Regions from separate parts of the Thermoanaerobacterium sp. CMT5567-10 genome, predicted to be linked through region 4. Evidence: riboswitches for the same ligand, from Rfam matches in the RefSeq annotation. Region 4 holds a riboswitch; each other region holds the start of a gene.

Region 1 (4,587 bases), 300 kb from region 4:
CAACTTGAAGCATACCTTCTGCTGATTTTGCTCTTTTCGCAAAAATATCCAAAATAAGACTTGTCCTATCAATGACTTTCCTATCAATGGCTTCTTCTATATTTTTAATCTGACTTCCTGATAACTCATCATTAGCAATGACTAAATCGATATCCATGTTGTCTACAAATTCTTTTAATTCCATAAGCTTGCCTTTACCTATATAACTTGTCCTATCTATGTTTGTTCTTGATTGTGTCATTACACCTACAACTTCTGCACCGGCTGTCTCTGCCAGCTCTTTTAATTCATCCATGCTTTCATTATCATCATCATTTATAATTACTCCTACTAATACTGCCTTTTCTCTACTATCGTCTATTTTATTATCCATATATTTCACTCCACACATATATTAGATACATATATATTATCCCGTATTAACATAATAATCAAGATTTCCAAATTAGGTATTGAAATTTTATTTTTAATATGATAATATATCTAATGTGACGTGCCGAAGTGGTGAAACTGGCAGACGCGCTGGACTCAAAATCCAGTGGTAGCAATACCGTGTGGGTTCGAGTCCCACCTTCGGCACCAATATTAAAGCCTATCGTAGCCGATTTATGAAAATCGATTTTTTTATTGCTGTTGTCTGTATGTAAGTGCTTTTCCAAGCAATGTTTTATTTTTTGACCTAGTAAATAGTTATCAGATACATTATGTAAAACAACTTTTCTTCTAGTTATTTGGCTTTATGAGAAAATAATGACATGCCTTCATTTTTTCCTCATATTGGATCCTTATAACTAAATTCCTCAAAGATTATTATGCTATAGCATAATATGGAGATTCATATCAATATCTAAAGAAATGATAACTTATAAAGCCTTTTCAAAATCAGCACATTTAGAGTAACCTCATTTTCAAAACCTCTTATTTCTTATAAGTATTTAAATAATCAGCAATCAGGTTTGCAGCTTTCTTACCAGATAAAAGCATTCCTCCAAAAATAGGACCCATTCTATGTCCGCCATATACGTTATTCGCAGCCATTCCTGCTACAAATAATCCTGGTGCTATCATCTTTGTATTGTTAATTACCTCTTCTTCTCCTCGCTCAGCATTCATAAAAAACTCTTTTATCATATCAACTTTTCTTCTTTTGTTATAAAAGCTTACAAGAACTGCATCATGCCCTGTAGCATCTAAAACTGCTTTTGAAACAAGCACCATAGGATCTACAAAAAGTTTTTGAAGCTCTATCGTAGAATTGTTAACAACTACTCCAGAAATTTTTTCGTCAATATAATATAAGTCTACAACTGAAATCAAATTGAAAAATTTAATATTACTAAAGGAAGTTGCCTTTGCAATTAGATTACTGGCAAAACTTATCGAAGATACTATTAAGGCATTTTCTTCTTCATTATATGGTATATTTAGCTCTTTCAAAATGTCTTTTACGTCTTTTTGCAAAACAACTCTATTAAAACTCATTGCACCTCCCCATATTCCTCCACCAGGTGAAAGTTTTTTATCAAGAACAGTTACCTTAAAACCATTTTTTGCAAGCAAAATAGCACAATAAAGACCTGATGGCCCAGCACCTGTAATAATTACATCTGATGAAACAGCATTGTAAAGATCCTCAAAATAACTTTTGAGAATCAATCTGCTTATTTTTTCATCTGAAATAGGATTTTTAATATTTTTCATCGTAAAAACCATCTCCTTTATAATCAACTTTTTTTAATTTTTAAATTAAAAATGCCTACCCAAATAGGTAGGCACAAATTTCTTCTTCCGTGCTTCCCTACGCAGGCATTACCCTGACAGGTTCAAAAGGTCGGGAACAGATCCCCTCTCAGCCACTTTTTGGCTCCCTAGCACTTGAATATAATTAGTTTTCAATAATTTGTATAAACCAATTATACTACAAATTCAAAAAAATTCAACAATTATTTTAAAAAAGCAAACATTTCTACTGTTCAACGAAATGGGGTTAGAAATTACTTTTTCAATTAAGTATCAATTAGTATTTAACTATACAATTTTCTAATTATTCGTAAACAATAATTTATCTTATGATATAATTAATAAAGGTGATGTATATGAATAAAAATGATATATATGTAATCTACGGAAGCAATGGTAAGGAAACTGTGAAAAATCTTTTAAAAACAATCAAAATTGAAAATGAACTTAATAAAGATATGTTAATTGGGCTAAAACCAAATCTAGTAGTAGCAAAAGTTCCTGAATCTGGTGCAACCACGTCCACTGATATGATATGCGGAATCATTGAATATCTTAAAGATTTTGGTTTTAACAATATTGTTATTTTAGAAAGCTCATGGATTGGAGAAAGCACTAAGAAAGCTTTTAAAGTATGTGGATACGATAAAATATCAAAAAAGTATAATGTTTCTCTTTTTGATAATAAAGAAGATTCTTTTCACATATATAATGTAGATGATTTTTCGGTAAGTATTTGTGACAAGCCAATGTCTTTAAATTATCTTATAAATTTGCCAGTATTGAAAGGTCACTGCCAAACTAGAATTACATGTGCATTAAAAAATATGAAAGGCTGCATTCCAGATAAAGAGAAAAGAAGATTTCATTCGCTTGGTCTTCATAAGCCAATAGCTTATCTAAATAAAATTTTAAAACCTTCTCTACACATTGTCGATGGATTAATAGGTGACCTTGATTTCGAAGAAGGTGGTAATCCGGTGGAGATGAACCGCATTATAGCCGGTAAAGATCCAGTTTTAATCGATTCTTATGCTGCTGAATTAATGGGTTATAATCCATACGATATAGAATACATAAAAATTGCAGAAAGTATAGGTGTAGGAAGTGCAGTTCTGCAAAAAGCAAATATAATAGAATTAAATAGTGATGATATTGCACAAACGCATTTTACAAATCCAGGTAGAAAAGTTCAACATTTATCAAAATGGGTTGTAGAAAATAATTCTTGTTCAGCATGTTATGGCAGTTTAATTCATGCATTAGGTCGTCTTGATGAACAAGGACTTTTAAAATATCTCGAAAAAAGGATATACATTGGTCAAGGATTTAAAGAAAAAGAAATTGATGGAATAGGGATCGGAATGTGTACCAGAAATTTTACACATTCCGTTAATGGCTGTCCACCAAAAGCTAAAGATATATTAAATTTTCTTATGCAGCAGCTAAAACGATGAAAAAATATTGATAAACTATGCTAGAAAAATATCAATCGTTTAAAAGCACAATAATTAATAAATTAGCTGCTTAATCGGATTTGCAAAATTATTCCTACAGTTAGTTAATCTGATTACTCAGCATTATGCTTTTGAATGTGAAGTCCACATTCTTTTTTATCTGGATCTTCCCACCACCATCTTCCGCTTCTAACATCTTCTCCAGGCTTTACAGCCCTTGTACAAGGCTGACATCCAATGCTTCTGAAGCCTTTATCATAAAGGCTGTTGTAAGGGATATTTTCTTTTTTTATATAATCCCAAACCATATTTTCTGTCCAAAATGCAATGGGATTTATCTTATATATAGAATGATTATAATCCCACTCAAATATATTTACATTCTCACGAGTTACAGATTGCTGTCTCCTTAAGCCACATATCCATCCATCAACCGTAGAAAGAACTCTTTTTAGGGGTTTTACTTTTCTAATTTCACAACATTTTTTCCTAAGATCAACGTTTTTGTAAAAAAGATTCGGACCATATTCTCTAATCAGTGGTTCTAAGTCATAATTTTCAGGAGTATACACTTCGTAATTAAAATGATATCTTCTCATTGTTCGTTCCATCAGATCATAAGTTGATTGAAAGTGTCTTCCAGTATCGATAAAAAATATCCTTGCTTTATTATCAATTTTCAATAGTATATGTGTTAAAACCTGATCTTCTATTGAAAGACTTGAAGCTAATGCGACACGAGATGCACCAATTTTATCATAAACATACTTTATAATCTCAAATGGGCTTTTATTTTTATATTCATTATTTAATAATTCAAGATTCAATTTATCTATGCTCATTATATCTCACCTCATAATATAAAAATTTTACATCAAACCCCATCTACACCTTATTGATCTTTCTATTCTTCCAAATACAAATTTATCTATGATTAAGCCTAAACTTAAAATTATCAGCATTACAGCAACAACCTGGCTTATATTAGATGCATCTTTTCCTTTTGAAAGAATCTGTCCAAGACCTGTTGCAGATACCAACATCTCACCAGAAATCAAACCTCTCCAGGCAAATGCCCATCCTTCCTTAAGCCCTGACACTATACTTGGAAGTGCGGCAGGAATGATCACATTTGAATATAATTTATATCCTTTAGCCCCCATTGTCTTAGCTGCTTTTAAATAAATCGGATTTATATTTTTAATGCCTGAATCTACAGCAAGGCTAATGGAAAATATAGAACCAATAGCAATTACAAAAATAATTGAACTTTCACTGTGACCAAACCAAAGGATTGCGAATGGTATCCATGCAAGATTAGGTAAAGTTTGCAAACCCAATATCAACGAACTGAAATTTTCTTCTATATATTTAAAGCGAATCATCAGCA
Region 2 (4,587 bases), 930 kb from region 4:
GAGCACGCTTTATATCTATCAAAGAAACAAACGTGCCTTTTTGTGGGTAGATTTCAATCAGTTCTTCATTTGCCAGCCTCGTAAATGCTTCTCTAATAGGCGTCCTACTGGTTTCAAAGGCATTAGCTATATCATTTTCAGATATAACTTCGCCAGGCTTTAAATTGATGTCGATTATGTTCTTTCTGATCATCCTGTAGATGTAGTCTTTTTTAGACTCGTACGTATTGTTTTCTAAAAGTTCCAATGCCATCGCTTCACATCCCCTATCTTAATACTTGTATTCTTGTATACTAGCATATTAATATTCATACTTCTATATATTCGACATAATTTTTAAAATTCCTTCTTTTTTATTTGATTTTTTCTTCTGCTTAAAAATATTTCATAGGGGACATAAAGCGTAATGTGTTAAGTAATAATCACTTTAGTTTTTAAACTTGTATACTAGTATATTAATATGTCGTTTTATATTATAATATATTCTACGCAAATTTCAAAAATCCTTCTTGTTTTTAAAAATTTTTTTCTAGAAAAATAAAACATGAATGAGTGCTAAAAAATAAGGCACAAGATAGTTTTCACTTGTGCCTTGAAAAAGTATGTATAAAAGTCTATTTGTTGTTTTTTTCAATCATTTCTTCTACTTCCTTTGCTCCTTCTTCATACAGCTTTTCTTCGTCTGGAGATAATTCCTTCAAAAGCCTCAAAAATTCTCCAGCATGCACTCTTTCTTCGTTTGCTATATCTACTAAAACGTCTTTTGCTAATTTGTTATCTGTTGACTCTGCTAGCTGCATGTATAACTGTATAGCCTCATACTCTGCCGCCACCATAAATCGTATAGCTCTTATAAGCTCCTCATGTGTAATCTTGTTTTTATTTGCAAGCCCAGCAAATGGAGTACCAAAACCAGGCATATTGTAGCCCCCTTTTATATTATATTCGATTACACATCCATTATATCATAAGAATAGCAATTTACCTAATTTTATCAATTTTACTCAAGAGCCTTTTCTAGTTGAATCTATAACAAGCTTACATCTTCTCCTTTAATAACTCTATTCATGTTTCTTACAGCGCACATATTTCCGCACATTGTACATGTTTCACTGTCATGTGGTAGAGATTCACTTCTATACCTCTGTGCTTTTTCAGGATCTATTGCTAATCTAAACATTTCATCCCAATCAAGCTTTTTTCTTGCATAAGCCATATCATTATCCCATTTTTCTGCATTGCGTATACCTTTTGCCAGATCTGCTGCATGGGCAGCTATTTTAGAAGCAATGATGCCTTCCTTCATATCTTCAATCGTTGGAAGCCTCAGATGTTCCGCAGGTGTAACATAACACAGGAAATCCGCCCCACTTGCTGCAGCAATGGCACCGCCAATTGCACTTGTAATGTGATCATATCCAGGGGCAATATCTGTTACGATTGGTCCCAATACATAAAACGGCGCACCATGACATAGCTTTTTCTCCAGCAAAACATTTGCTTCGATTTCATTTAGCCTCATATGACCAGGTCCCTCAATTATCACTTGAACATTCTTTTCATAAGCTCTTTTTGCAAGTTCGCCCAGGGTTATAAGCTCTTTTATTTGGCATGCATCTGTCGAATCACTTATACAACCTGGCCTTAATGCATCGCCAAGGCTTATGGTTACATCGTACTCAGCACATATGTCAAGAATATCATCAAAATACTCATAAAAAGGATTTTCATTATCATTTAATTCCATCCACGTATATAACAAAGAGCCTCCGCGTGAAACGATATTAAGAAGTCTTTCATTTCTTTTAAAAATTTCCGCTGTCTCTCTATTTATGCCTGCATGGATGGTCATAAAATCAACGCCATCTTGTGCATGCCTTTCAACGATTTTTATAAATTCTGAAGGAGTTATGTCTTTTAAATCTTTGTCGTAATATCCTACAGCATCATATACTGGAACAGTACCTATCATGGCTGTAGAAATACCTATCAATCTGTTTCTAAATTCAAAAGTTTTACCATATGAACTTAAATCCATGATTGACTCTGCTTTCATTTCTATTGCTTTTTTTGCCTTTTCTAATTCTGCATCTACATTGTTGCAGTCCCTTGATACACCTAGGTTTACATTTATTTTTGTTCTAAGGCCTGCCCCTACACCTTCTGGACTAAGTGCTTCATGGTTTTTATTCGCAGGTATAACTACTTCACCAGAAGCTATCTTACTCATCAATAAATCAACTTCAATATCTTCTTTAGCTGCCACAACATTCATCTCTTCTGTAATAATTCCTTTTTTTGCTGCGTCTAACTGTGTAGTATAATTCATCATGGTCATCCTTTCATAAATTATTTTTTTGATACTTGTAAAATGAAGGGGAGAAAGAAGGTAGTATTTAATGTCATAATAATAAAAAAGCCTTACCGCATGGTAAAGCTTTATAATAACAGACATTTGCTTCCCTACGGTAGTATTAACTACATCAGGTTCTAAGGGTCAGGTTTTACCTTCTCAACCAAAATGGTTCCCCCGCAAACTAATTTCACAAGTATTAAATTTAATCTAATTATACTTTAAAACAGTAAATTTGTAAAGGTAAAAAATTATATCCATAGTATTTTAAGTAAAAGCAATTAGAGCTTGTAAGCCTCAAATCACTCCTCTATCATGATAGATTGCATGTCTTCTATAAACTGTACTACATCCCTTCTTAAATTATCAACAGTATGGGGGAAAATATCTAGTAGTCTTTCTATGCGTTCTGATACTAGGTTAAATCCATAAACATTACGAAATACATGACAAAATCCCCTAAATTCATTAAGCAAAAACTTTGAATTAGAACTAATAAAAGCCGGCCTTTCTCCTTCTATAGGAGTCGACATTTGTTCAAGTAATTCTAGATGCCATTCAGAGCTTGAAGGGATCAAATTATCTATATTTCTACCCACAATTTTAAACATATTCTCAACGGAAGTATAAAAATCATGAAAAATAGAGCCAACAGCCCTTAGCATGAAATCATCAGCCAATTTCTCTCTTCTGTTTTTACTATCTAATAAGCCTCTCTCATTTAAAGTATCATATAATTTCTGTATATTCTCAAGTTCTAACTGTAGTCTTGCTAATGTGACTTTAATTTTATTAATATCCGTCACTCTATAATCTTCCCTTCTCTTAATATTTCATTTAGCAGAGATTTATAAGCTTCTTTTTGCGTAACTATGCTTATTTTATAAGGCTTTGCAACATTTTCAACATCAATCAACATTGTCCAATAGTTAAATTTACTATCATCCCATCCATCAATAAAAATATCAATATCAGATAGATTATAAAAACGGTCATCTCTTGCAAGTGAACCATACAATATAACCTTATCAACAAAATACTTTTCTTTTAATATCTTTGCAATTTTATATACTCTATCAAAAGCTTCTTTTTTTCTATACGTTTCTATTTCTCTATCTTTCTTGACTTTTATACGCCATGTTTCACGTATATTTTTTCTCTCTTGATCCGAAAGCGGCACAATATCACCACCTAAAATTTATACGGCTTAATTTTATCATTTTACATCAAAATAATCAATTCACTTAAAATATATAATAAACCATCAAAAAAGTGAAGGGGGTTCCTTCACTTTTAATTTAACATTCACAAACAGGCTTAACATTTATATTTGACCTGTATTCAGTTTCTGCCCAAAATATTCTATCTGCAACCATAGCTTCAGGGTTTAATTCTACACCCTTTAATATAAGCTCTTTAAATTTATTGTATCCAGCTCTGTCTATCAAGTGACCTCCATGGAGATATACTGGTTTATGATTCAATACTTCCGCAGAGAAATCTTGCCAATTTTTAAGTATGCCCAGCACTACATCTTCTGTTACCCAATTCAAGAAAATCTTTCCCATCCGAGGTGTCTGTTTTCCGGTTCTACCACCAATGAGGACTCTGTAGAATTTCTTAGGATTTCTAGACCAAGCGCCTGTAGGACATACAAGTGCACACTCACCACAACCAACACAACAGCATGAATCTTTCTCGATTTTTCCATTTACCATGTATAAAACACCTGTAGCATGTTGTTTACAAGCCTCGATACATTTCTTGCATCCTATACAGCGATCATAATCATATTCTGTTTTAGTGATGCCGATAATTCCAAAATCGTTGAAATGAGCCTTTGCACAGTCATTAGGACATCCGGCTATGCTGACTTTTATATGATAATCACTTGGAAAGACGATTTTTTCAATTTTCCTTGCAAGTGATGTTGTGTCGATATTTGCCTTTATGCAGTGTTTATTTCCTATGCAAGCCATGATGTTTCTAGAACCTATCGTTGGATATCCATTGTCATCTACTTCCATGTCAACACCACAAAGCTCTACTTCTATCTCTTTAATGAACGTCTTTATATACTTATTGACTTCATCGATATTTTCGTACTTTATTCCAGGAATTGATAAAGTTTGTCTAACGCCAAGATGAAATTGTCCATTCCCCCATGTTTTTGCAATATGCTCTACATATGACAGATATTTAGCATCCATTACACCGCCTGGAACGCGCATCTG
Region 3 (4,587 bases), 1.2 Mb from region 4:
TGGTAGCTACTATGCCATTACAACTTCACGATGACGATGATATTGAGGATAAATAGCAAGTAAAAAGAGCAATAGTTTTATTGCTCTTTTACTATTGTATCAATCATATGAAGGAACTTATTTATATCGTCTTTTTTGATGTAACAATGCATTAGCTTTGTATATTGAATATGTATTGAGGCTTAAATTTTGTTATTTAATCTATTGATGCTATAATCAAATAAGAAATTTAAATTTTTGTGATACGGAGGGGTTGTATGCAATACAGGGTTTTTGGTAAGACTGGAGTAGAAGTATCAGCACTTGGCTTTGGAGCTATGAGGCTTCCTATCGTAGGTGGCGACTATAGCAAAATAGATGAAGCTGAAGCGATAAAAATGATAAGATATGCCATTGATAACGGTGTGAATTACGTTGATACTGCATATCCATATCATGAAGGGCAAAGTGAAATTGTGGTAGGTAAGGCTCTAAAGGATGGTTACAGAGAAAAGACGTATTTGGCAACAAAACTTCCGTCATGGTTGATTAATGAGAAAGAGGATATGGACAAATATCTAAATGAGCAGTTAAAAAAGCTTGACGTTGATCATATTGACTTTTATCTTTTACATGCACTTGACAAAGAAAGATGGGATAAGTACAAAAGGCTTGATGTGTTTAGCTGGATGGAAAAAGTCAAAAAAGAAGGCAAAGTCAAATTCATAGGTTTTTCATTCCATGATGAATACAACGTTTTTAAAGGCATAATCGATGATTATGATAAATGGGATTTTTGCCAGATACAGTATAATTACATGGATGTAAACAACCAAGCAGGTACAAAAGGGCTTAAGTATGCTGCGTCGAAAGGGTTAGCCGTAATTGTAATGGAACCTATAAGAGGAGGTAAGCTTGCAGGAGATCCGCCAGAGGCTATCAAAGAACTGTGGAATAGTGCAAGCGTCAAAAGGACACCTGCAGAATGGGCTTTGCAGTGGGTATGGAATCATCCAGAAGTTTCTCTTGTTTTAAGCGGAATGAGTACGATGGAGCAAGTGAAACAAAATATAGAGAGTGCCTCAAGGTCAAAAGCCAATGGCTTAACTGAAGATGAGGTAAAACTCGTAGATAAAGTCAGAGAAACTTATAAGAAGCTTTCACCTGTTGGTTGCACTGCTTGTAACTACTGTATGCCATGTCCAAATGGTGTGAATATACCAAAGAATTTTGCAATTTACAATGAATCACACATGTACAACAACTACAATGAATCACTTAGAAATTATAATAATTTAAATGAGGGGAAAGCCAGTTCCTGTGTGGAGTGCGGAGAGTGCGAGACAAAATGTCCTCAGCATTTGACGATAATTGATTATTTGAAAGATGTTAGAAAATATTTTAAAGATGCGGTTTAAAAAAGAGGAAGATGAAATCTTCTTCTTTTTTTAAAATAAAAATATTTTTTAAAGCGCTTGTTTTGTGGTTTCACTTATGAAATAATTAGAAGTGAATATATATCATAGAAGGGAGTGTCAAGGATGGTTCAAAGCGGATTTATGCTATTTCTTCAGTATTTTGTGGCTTTGGCTACACCGGTTGTTTCAGTCGTTTTCTTAGTGTTTTACATAGTTTATACATTGAAAAAAATGAAAAAGATTGATTCAATAGAAAAAAGTCTTGCAAAAATAGCATCTTTGAGTGAATCAGAATCTGAATTAGTTGATGACTTTGATGATGAATTTGCTGATGACGATGTCGATGATGACGCTGATGCAGAAATAAAGATTAAATAACACATTATTTAAAAGCCCAGGATGTGATAAAGTGTTGTATGATTATCTAGATACACCCATTGGAAGGCTGACGATATATTCAAGTGAAAATGGCATAATGAGGATAGATTTTCCAAATGATAAGCATATGAAATGTGATAGAGGAACGAATGAGTTTATAGATAGCTGTAAGAAGCAGCTTAAATTGTATTTTGACGGACGATTGAGGGAATTCAAAATAAAGCTGGATATAAGAGGGACTGATTTTCAAAAATTAGTCTGGAAAGAACTTATGAAGATTCCGTACGGTTTTTATGCTACATACGGCGAAATTGCAAAAAGAATAGGTAAGCCAAATGCATCAAGGGCTGTAGGAAATGCTCTCAACAAGAATCCAATACCTATCGTTATACCTTGTCATAGGGTCATTGGCTCTGATATGACATTGAAGGGTTTTGGCGGTGGACTTAATATAAAAGCATTTTTGCTTAAGCACGAAGGTATTGTATTTAAAAAATAATTTTATTATAATATAATATAAATTAATAAACAGACTATGTCCGCTGGGGGTGCTTTTAGCTGAGATGGCAGATGCCAAACCCCTAGAACCTGATTAGGTTAATGCCTACGAAGGGAATGCGGCAAAAGACCGCATTTGCAGTGCGGTTTTTTTGTTTTAAGCGGCACATAGCCTCAAAAAAAGGAGGTTATTTTTATGTCCTATATCATCAGCGTTTTCTCTGATTTTTCCAAAATAAAACCTGCTACATTATCAATTATAATAGCAATTTTGTTTGCTGCATTTTTGTTTTACATCTTAAGAAATAGTGTCAAGTTTAATGTCAAAATGCTGGTATATGGTGGTTTAGCAATAGCAATATCGTTTGTTTTGTCGTATATAAGGTTTTACCACTGGCCACAAGGTGGCTCTATAACACCTGCTAGTATGCTTCCTTTGTTTGTCTTTGCATACTATTATGGAGCAGGGCCTGGTATTTTAGTAGGAATGGCTTATGGAATGCTTCAGCTTATACAAGATCCTTATGTGGTACACTGGATACAGCTTCTTTTAGATTATCCATTGGCATTTGGTGCCTTAGGACTTGCAGGGTTTTTCAAGAAAAACTTAAGTCTTGGGGTTTTAGTTGGTGGTTTTGGCAGGTTTTTTTCACATTTTCTATCAGGTGTCTTTTTCTTCGCTAGCTATGCACCAAAAGGCATGAATCCCGTAGTATATTCGCTTCTTGTAAATGGGATATTAGTAGGTGTGGAAGTCTTAATATGCTTTGTGGTATCTATTATTCCACAAGTGAGAAACGCAATTGATATTGTGAAAAAGAGAGCTTTAGCGTAGAAAATATGTATTTAAGACCCTCTTCTTGGCGGAAGAGGGTTTAATAATTTTTGTACAACAAATCAATTTTGATGGTATAATATTAGATAGCAAATGAAAATAAACTATATTGATAGAGTATTTTAACGTATTTTTAATCAAACTTTAATCCAAATTTAATATTTTGATGAGATAATCAATATAGTTGATTGCGAGGGTCTTTAAAATGGATAAAATGAAGATTTTAATACTTTATGAAGATATAGGTACTGGACATAAAAGAACTGCAATAGCATTAAAAAAATCATTTGAAAAAAGAAGTAATGTTGAGGTGTTTGTGGAAAATCCACTTGGAGAGAAGTTCCCAAGCCTTTCGTATTTGACGACTCGAATTTACCTAAAAACATTAAAATTAACACCTGAATTATGGGGATATCTTTACGAAATGGAAAGGGATAAAATAGAGAGACGTATAAATAAACTGGTAGGCATATCGGTTTATACTTTTATCAAAGATTATGTATTAAATTTAAAACCTGATGCAGTAATATGCACGCATCCATTTTCTTGTTCTATTTTATCTCATGTAAAAAGGGATCTTAATATACCTATATATGCCATACTGACTGATTATGATGTCCATGCATATTGGATACATCATCAGATAGACGGTTATTTTGTGGGTTCAAGTGAAATGAAGACTCAGATGAAAAGTATGGGTATATCTGACGATAAAATTTATGTTACAGGAATACCTATCGATGAGGAGTTTTACGTCAAGAAAGATAAATTTGATATGAGGCAAAAATTAGGGTTTTCTTTAGATAAACCGCTTGTGCTGATTATGGGTGGTGGGCTTGGACTTGGAAATATTAAAAAAGCTGTTAATGTCATACAAAACCATAAAGATCTACAGATTGCTGTAATATGTGGATTAAATAAAAACTTAAAAGCTAAAATTGAAGAAATTGCTGATGATAATGTCTTTATATATGGACATGTGGATAATGTACATGAATTTATGGAGGCGGCAGATGTACTCGTAACAAAAAGTGGTGGTTTAACTGTCACAGAAGCGATAACTAAAAAGTTGCCTATGATTATTTTTGACCCTATTCCAGGGCAAGAAGAGCGCAACCTTGAATATTTGCTTAAAAAGAGGATTGCCTTAAGAATCAAGGATATAGAAAAACTGGATAAAAAAGTAATAGACTTATTAGGAGATAGTAAAAAAATAAATGAAATGAAAGATCGAATGGGCGAGATTGGTATATATCATTCTGCAGATAAAGTATGTAACATTGTTATAAACAATATAAAAAAGGATGCTATAAGGGTGTAAGGAGGTTTCATTCAGTGTTGGGAGTTAAGAAATTGATTATTGCGGAAGATAGGAATGTATTTTATATTCTAAATGAAAGAATAAAATGCAAGACACTTGATAGAATAATGCCTAAAATAACGCATATTGGAGGGCCGTATTTTACGGTACTATCATGC
Region 4 (4,587 bases):
CAACTACTTTTGAATATAAATCATCCATCATGTCGCCTAAAACTCCTAAATCCTTTCCGGTTGCAACGACACCTTTATCTTTTATGTCGATCTTTTTAATTGTCACTTCAAGTGCGTCATTTTCTTTTGCGCCATTCACATAGATTGGACCTGTTGCAGGGTTTACTTTGTCCCAATCCATTGTTTCCAATTTGTCATAATTTGTTTTGATCTGTTCAGAAAAGCAATCTAGAGTTTCGATTTCCACATCATCGCCGTCATTTACAAAAATATTAGGTTTATTGTTTTTTGCAAAGCTGAAGATGTGGTTTTCTTTAGATAGTTTATACATTATAATGACCTCCTTTTAAGTTAAATCAAAACCATTATATTACCTGAGAATTGATTATTCAAGGCAAATGTATTTTAGAAGTTAAAATATTTTAATAAAAGAATGTGAAAATTCCAATGCTTATAAATTTTTATTCGTCTTCAAATGTTTTTAATACTATTTTTCATTGTTAGACGTGAACTGTTTGACTTTTGATAAAGTTGACAATTATTAATCGATATTATAAACTATCTATTATAGTAAAATTTATTTATAGTGGTATTATGTAAACTTTCACAGGTTTTTGCCTGTGGTTTTTCAATTGGGGGGGATTCCTTGAAACTAATAAAGAGATTTGCGTCGTATTACAAGCCGCATATATGGCTTTTTATTCTTGACATGGCATGTGCATTTTTTATATCTGCTTCAGATTTGGTTTTTCCTATGGTTACTAGAAATGTGATAAATAATGTCATACCAAATAAAGATTTTAGCCTTATATACAGGTTTGCAATACTATTGGCTATTATGTACTTTGGAAGGATGATACTTGAATACATAGTTGGATACTACGGGCACGTGTTGGGAGTAAGCATAGAGTACGATATGAGAAAAGATGCTTTTGCACATCTTCAGAAACTGTCTATGAACTACTATGACAATACAAAGACAGGCTATATAATGTCAAGGGTTGTCAATGACTTAAATGAAATAGCAGAAGTAGCACATCATGGTCCAGAGGATCTTTTTTTGTCCATTATAAGGATAATAGGCACATTCATACTTTTGCTAACAATTGATGTAAGGCTGACACTGGTTGTATTTACTATAATACCTTTTATGTTTATATACATGTATATTTACAACAATAAGTTTGAAGTTATATGGAAGAATGTCCGTGAGACGCAGGCACAGATGAATGCTACATTGGAAGAAAGCATCACAGGAATAAGGGTTGTCAAATCATTTGTAAGGGAAAAATTTGAAAAATTAAAGTTTGATAATAAAAGCTCCATGTACAAAAGCGCCAGGTCAAAAGCAGTAAAGCATATTGGAATATTCGATTCTAGTGTAAATTTTCTTTCTAATATATCAGTTGTGATAACTCTTGCCGCAGGTGGATACTTCATATCAAAAGGGCTTATAAATACAGGCGACTTGGTGGCATATATAATATACATTAGTCAGTTTTTACAGCCTTTGACTGTCCTTTTGCGGTTTATAGAGCAGTACCAGCAAGGAATGGCAGGATTTAGGCGCTTTGTAGAGCTTATGGATACGGAGCCGGAGATAGCTGATAAAAAAGGTGCGATAGAGTTAAAAAATGTGAAAGGCGATATTGAGTTTGACAATGTCACATTTAGCTACGACAACAAAAAAGAAGTCTTATCTGGAATAAACCTTAAGATAAAACATGGGGAGACGGTTGCGATAGTAGGACCGTCAGGTGCAGGTAAGACCACACTTCTGAGCCTTATACCGAGATTTTACGAGATAGATGCTGGTTCTATAAAAATTGACGGTATAGATATAAGGGATGTGAAGCTATCATCATTGAGAGAAAATATAGGTATTGTCCAGCAGGATGTATTTTTGTTTTCGGGCACAATAAAAGAAAATATTGCATATGGAAACTTAAATGCCAGTGATGAAGACATAATCAATGCGGCAAAAGCAGCAAATGCTCACGACTTCATAATGGAGCTTAAAGATGGCTATGATACGTATATTGGTGAAAGAGGTGTAAAGCTTTCTGGTGGGCAAAAGCAGAGGATATCTATTGCGAGGATGTTTTTGAAAAATCCTCCGATACTTATACTTGATGAGGCAACATCGTCACTTGATAATAAAAGTGAATCGATTATCCAGAAGTCTATTGAAAATCTATCGAAAAACAGGACTACCCTCATAATCGCCCACAGGTTAGGAACTATAAGAAATGCTAAGCGGATAATCGTACTTACTGAAAATGGGATAGAAGAAGAAGGCACACATGAAGAGCTTATGAATAGAAAAGGTGTATATTATAATTTGTACAACTACCAGCAGGAAAATTTGACGATAGAGTGAAATATCCTGTACAAGTCAGATAATTTGTGTTAAAATTAAATAAAAGTTAATATTTTGTCTGGGGAGCTGGGATGATAGCCCGGCTGAGAGTTAGCAGCTATTTCTGCTATGACCCATAACCTGATCTGGATAATGCCGGCGTAGGGAGTACAGTGGACTTTAAGTGTGCTTATCCGGCACACTTTTTTCATTTTGTATTTCCTTAAGGCATACAAAAAAGGAGGAATCGATGTGAGAAAGTTACTTACAATTGCAGGCTCTGACAGCATTGGTGGAGCTGGCATAGAAGCAGATTTAAAAACGTTTTGCGCCCTTGGTGTATACGGCATGTGCGTCATAACGGCAGTTACGGCACAGAATACTGTAGGAGTTTTTGATGTAAGGGAGATGGATGCAGATATCATCAAAAAGCAGATTGATTGCGTATTTGAAGATACAGAAGTAGATGCTGTGAAAATAGGTATGGTATCCAGCCAAGAAATCATTGACGCTATTGCATCATCACTTAGAAGATGGAATCCAAAAAACGTCGTATTAGATCCTGTAATGATATCAAAAAGCGGATACTACCTTCTAAAAGAAGACGCCATAGACGCATTGAAGACAAAGCTTTTGCCTATGGCAGACATAATAACGCCAAATATACCAGAGGCATGTGAACTTACTGGTATGAATATTGAGGGAATTGAAGACATGAAGGAGGCTGCCAAGAAAATCATCGATATGGGTGTAAAAGCCGTCGTCGTAAAAGGCGGTCATTCAGTAGAAAATGCTACTGATGTGTTTTTCGATGGAAATGAATTTTTAAGTTTACCACAGGAGAGGATTGGCACCAAAAATACACATGGGACAGGATGTACATACTCTTCTGCAATAGCTTCATATCTTGGAAGAGGATTAAGCTTGAAAGATGCCGTTATAGGCGCAAAAAGCTATATAACAGAGGCTATTAAAAATTCTCTTGAGATAGGTAAAGGAGTAGGACCTGTAGGACATTTAGTAGATCTTTATAAGAAGGCAGGTATAGACTATGAAGATTAAGAACTCGACGTTATTTTTGATATGGGCAGGTGCTGCAATATCGATTGCAGAGGTTTATACTGGTTCATACTTTGCACCATTGGGCTTAACTAAAGGTATTCTAAGCATATTATTGGGTCACATAATCGGCACTTTGTTTTTTGCTTTAGGAGGGCTCATGTCTTATAAGGTTAAAGAGCCTGCAATAGAGTCCACGAAAGGTGTTTTAGGCGACAGAGGCATGATCTTTATAGGATTTTTAAATGTGCTTCAATTGATTGGTTGGACGGCTGTTATGATAATACAATCTGCAAAGGCTTTCAATGGTGCTATTGGCATGTCTACTTCTTTAGGGATTTTTATAGTAGGTGTATCTGTTTTACTGTGGACCTTATTCTTTGACAATGAAGCTTACTGGATAAACAATATTGCTGTTGTACTTCTGTTTATCCTGACTATTTTTGTAGTTGCATATTTAAAAGGTGGGAAAATAGCGTCAGTAACGGGAGACATGAGCTTCAGCGGTGCTGTAGAGCTTGCTGTTGCTATGCCTATATCATGGCTTCCATTGGTTGGAGATTACACAATGAACAGTAAAGATGGAAAGTCCAGCTTTATTTATACATTTGCAGGATATTTCATAGCAAGCTGCTTTATGTATTTTATAGGACTTTATGTGGCTTTGAAAACAGGTGGAAAGGATATAATTTCATATTTTGCATCAATAAAAACAGGGGTTGTGCCGCTTCTCATAATACTCCTATCTACGGTTACTACGACTTTTATGGATGTTTATTCTGCTGCTGTTTCGACGATTTCCATTGTCAAAACACGATTAAAAAGAAAAAATCTACTTGTGATATATTCGATAGTAGGTTTGATTGCAGCGTACTTATTTCCAATGGACAATTACCAGAATTTTTTGTACGCCATAGGAAGCGTATTTATCCCGGCATATACGGTGGTATTTGAAGATTACTTCTTGATGAAAAGTAAAAGCGATAAACTTCTTAATGTACCTGCAGCTATTTCATTTATCGTTGGAGCTTTAACGTATAATTATCTTACATATTTCGGTGGATATCTTTCAAAGTGGTTTATTACGCCAACTATAGGAACGATTATTTTGACTGCGATAATATATCCAGTAATTAAATCTTTAAATAAGAGAGAGGAGAAGATTTATG

Evidence for each region. A riboswitch is a leader RNA that binds a small molecule or an ion and turns the genes downstream of it on or off. The one in region 4 is predicted to bind thiamine pyrophosphate.
Region 1: linked by a shared signal. The riboswitch ahead of Q2T46_RS15015 (sulfide-dependent adenosine diphosphate thiazole synthase) and the one ahead of thiD (bifunctional hydroxymethylpyrimidine kinase/phosphomethylpyrimidine kinase) in region 4 are both predicted to bind thiamine pyrophosphate.
Region 2: linked by a shared signal. The riboswitch ahead of thiC (phosphomethylpyrimidine synthase ThiC) and the one ahead of thiD (bifunctional hydroxymethylpyrimidine kinase/phosphomethylpyrimidine kinase) in region 4 are both predicted to bind thiamine pyrophosphate.
Region 3: linked by a shared signal. The riboswitch ahead of thiT (energy-coupled thiamine transporter ThiT) and the one ahead of thiD (bifunctional hydroxymethylpyrimidine kinase/phosphomethylpyrimidine kinase) in region 4 are both predicted to bind thiamine pyrophosphate.

The regions. Positions count from the first base shown of each region.
Region 1 covers NZ_CP130558.2:2,937,107-2,941,693, reverse strand. Annotated here, with positions in the region: gene hflX (GTPase HflX) at 1-373, opposite strand, end outside; tRNA gene Q2T46_RS15020 (tRNA-Leu) at 496-582, shown strand; gene Q2T46_RS15015 (sulfide-dependent adenosine diphosphate thiazole synthase) at 919-1,701, opposite strand; TPP riboswitch at 1,779-1,880, opposite strand; gene Q2T46_RS15010 (DUF362 domain-containing protein) at 2,097-3,197, shown strand; gene Q2T46_RS15005 (phosphoadenylyl-sulfate reductase) at 3,311-4,039, opposite strand; gene Q2T46_RS15000 (ABC transporter permease) at 4,067-4,587, opposite strand, start outside.
Region 2 covers NZ_CP130558.2:555,074-559,660, forward strand. Annotated here, with positions in the region: gene Q2T46_RS02955 (GntR family transcriptional regulator) at 1-253, opposite strand, end outside; gene Q2T46_RS02960 (ferritin family protein) at 615-920, opposite strand; gene thiC (phosphomethylpyrimidine synthase ThiC) at 1,028-2,329, opposite strand; TPP riboswitch at 2,443-2,542, opposite strand; gene Q2T46_RS02970 (hypothetical protein) at 2,656-3,159, opposite strand; gene Q2T46_RS02975 (nucleotidyltransferase family protein) at 3,156-3,533, opposite strand; gene asrC (sulfite reductase subunit C) at 3,652-4,587, opposite strand, start outside.
Region 3 covers NZ_CP130558.2:1,433,085-1,437,671, reverse strand. Annotated here, with positions in the region: gene Q2T46_RS07490 (APC family permease) at 1-56, shown strand, start outside; gene Q2T46_RS07485 (aldo/keto reductase) at 258-1,397, shown strand; gene Q2T46_RS07480 (hypothetical protein) at 1,521-1,775, shown strand; gene Q2T46_RS07475 (methylated-DNA--[protein]-cysteine S-methyltransferase) at 1,807-2,274, shown strand; TPP riboswitch at 2,310-2,408, shown strand; gene thiT (energy-coupled thiamine transporter ThiT) at 2,470-3,108, shown strand; gene Q2T46_RS07465 (MGDG synthase family glycosyltransferase) at 3,314-4,429, shown strand; gene Q2T46_RS07460 (phosphatase PAP2 family protein) at 4,444-4,587, shown strand, end outside.
Region 4 covers NZ_CP130558.2:2,641,760-2,646,346, forward strand. Annotated here, with positions in the region: gene Q2T46_RS13435 (acetamidase/formamidase family protein) at 1-334, opposite strand, end outside; gene Q2T46_RS13440 (ABC transporter ATP-binding protein) at 647-2,380, shown strand; TPP riboswitch at 2,430-2,545, shown strand; gene thiD (bifunctional hydroxymethylpyrimidine kinase/phosphomethylpyrimidine kinase) at 2,612-3,421, shown strand; gene cytX (putative hydroxymethylpyrimidine transporter CytX) at 3,411-4,587, shown strand, end outside; gene thiM (hydroxyethylthiazole kinase) at 4,585-4,587, shown strand, end outside.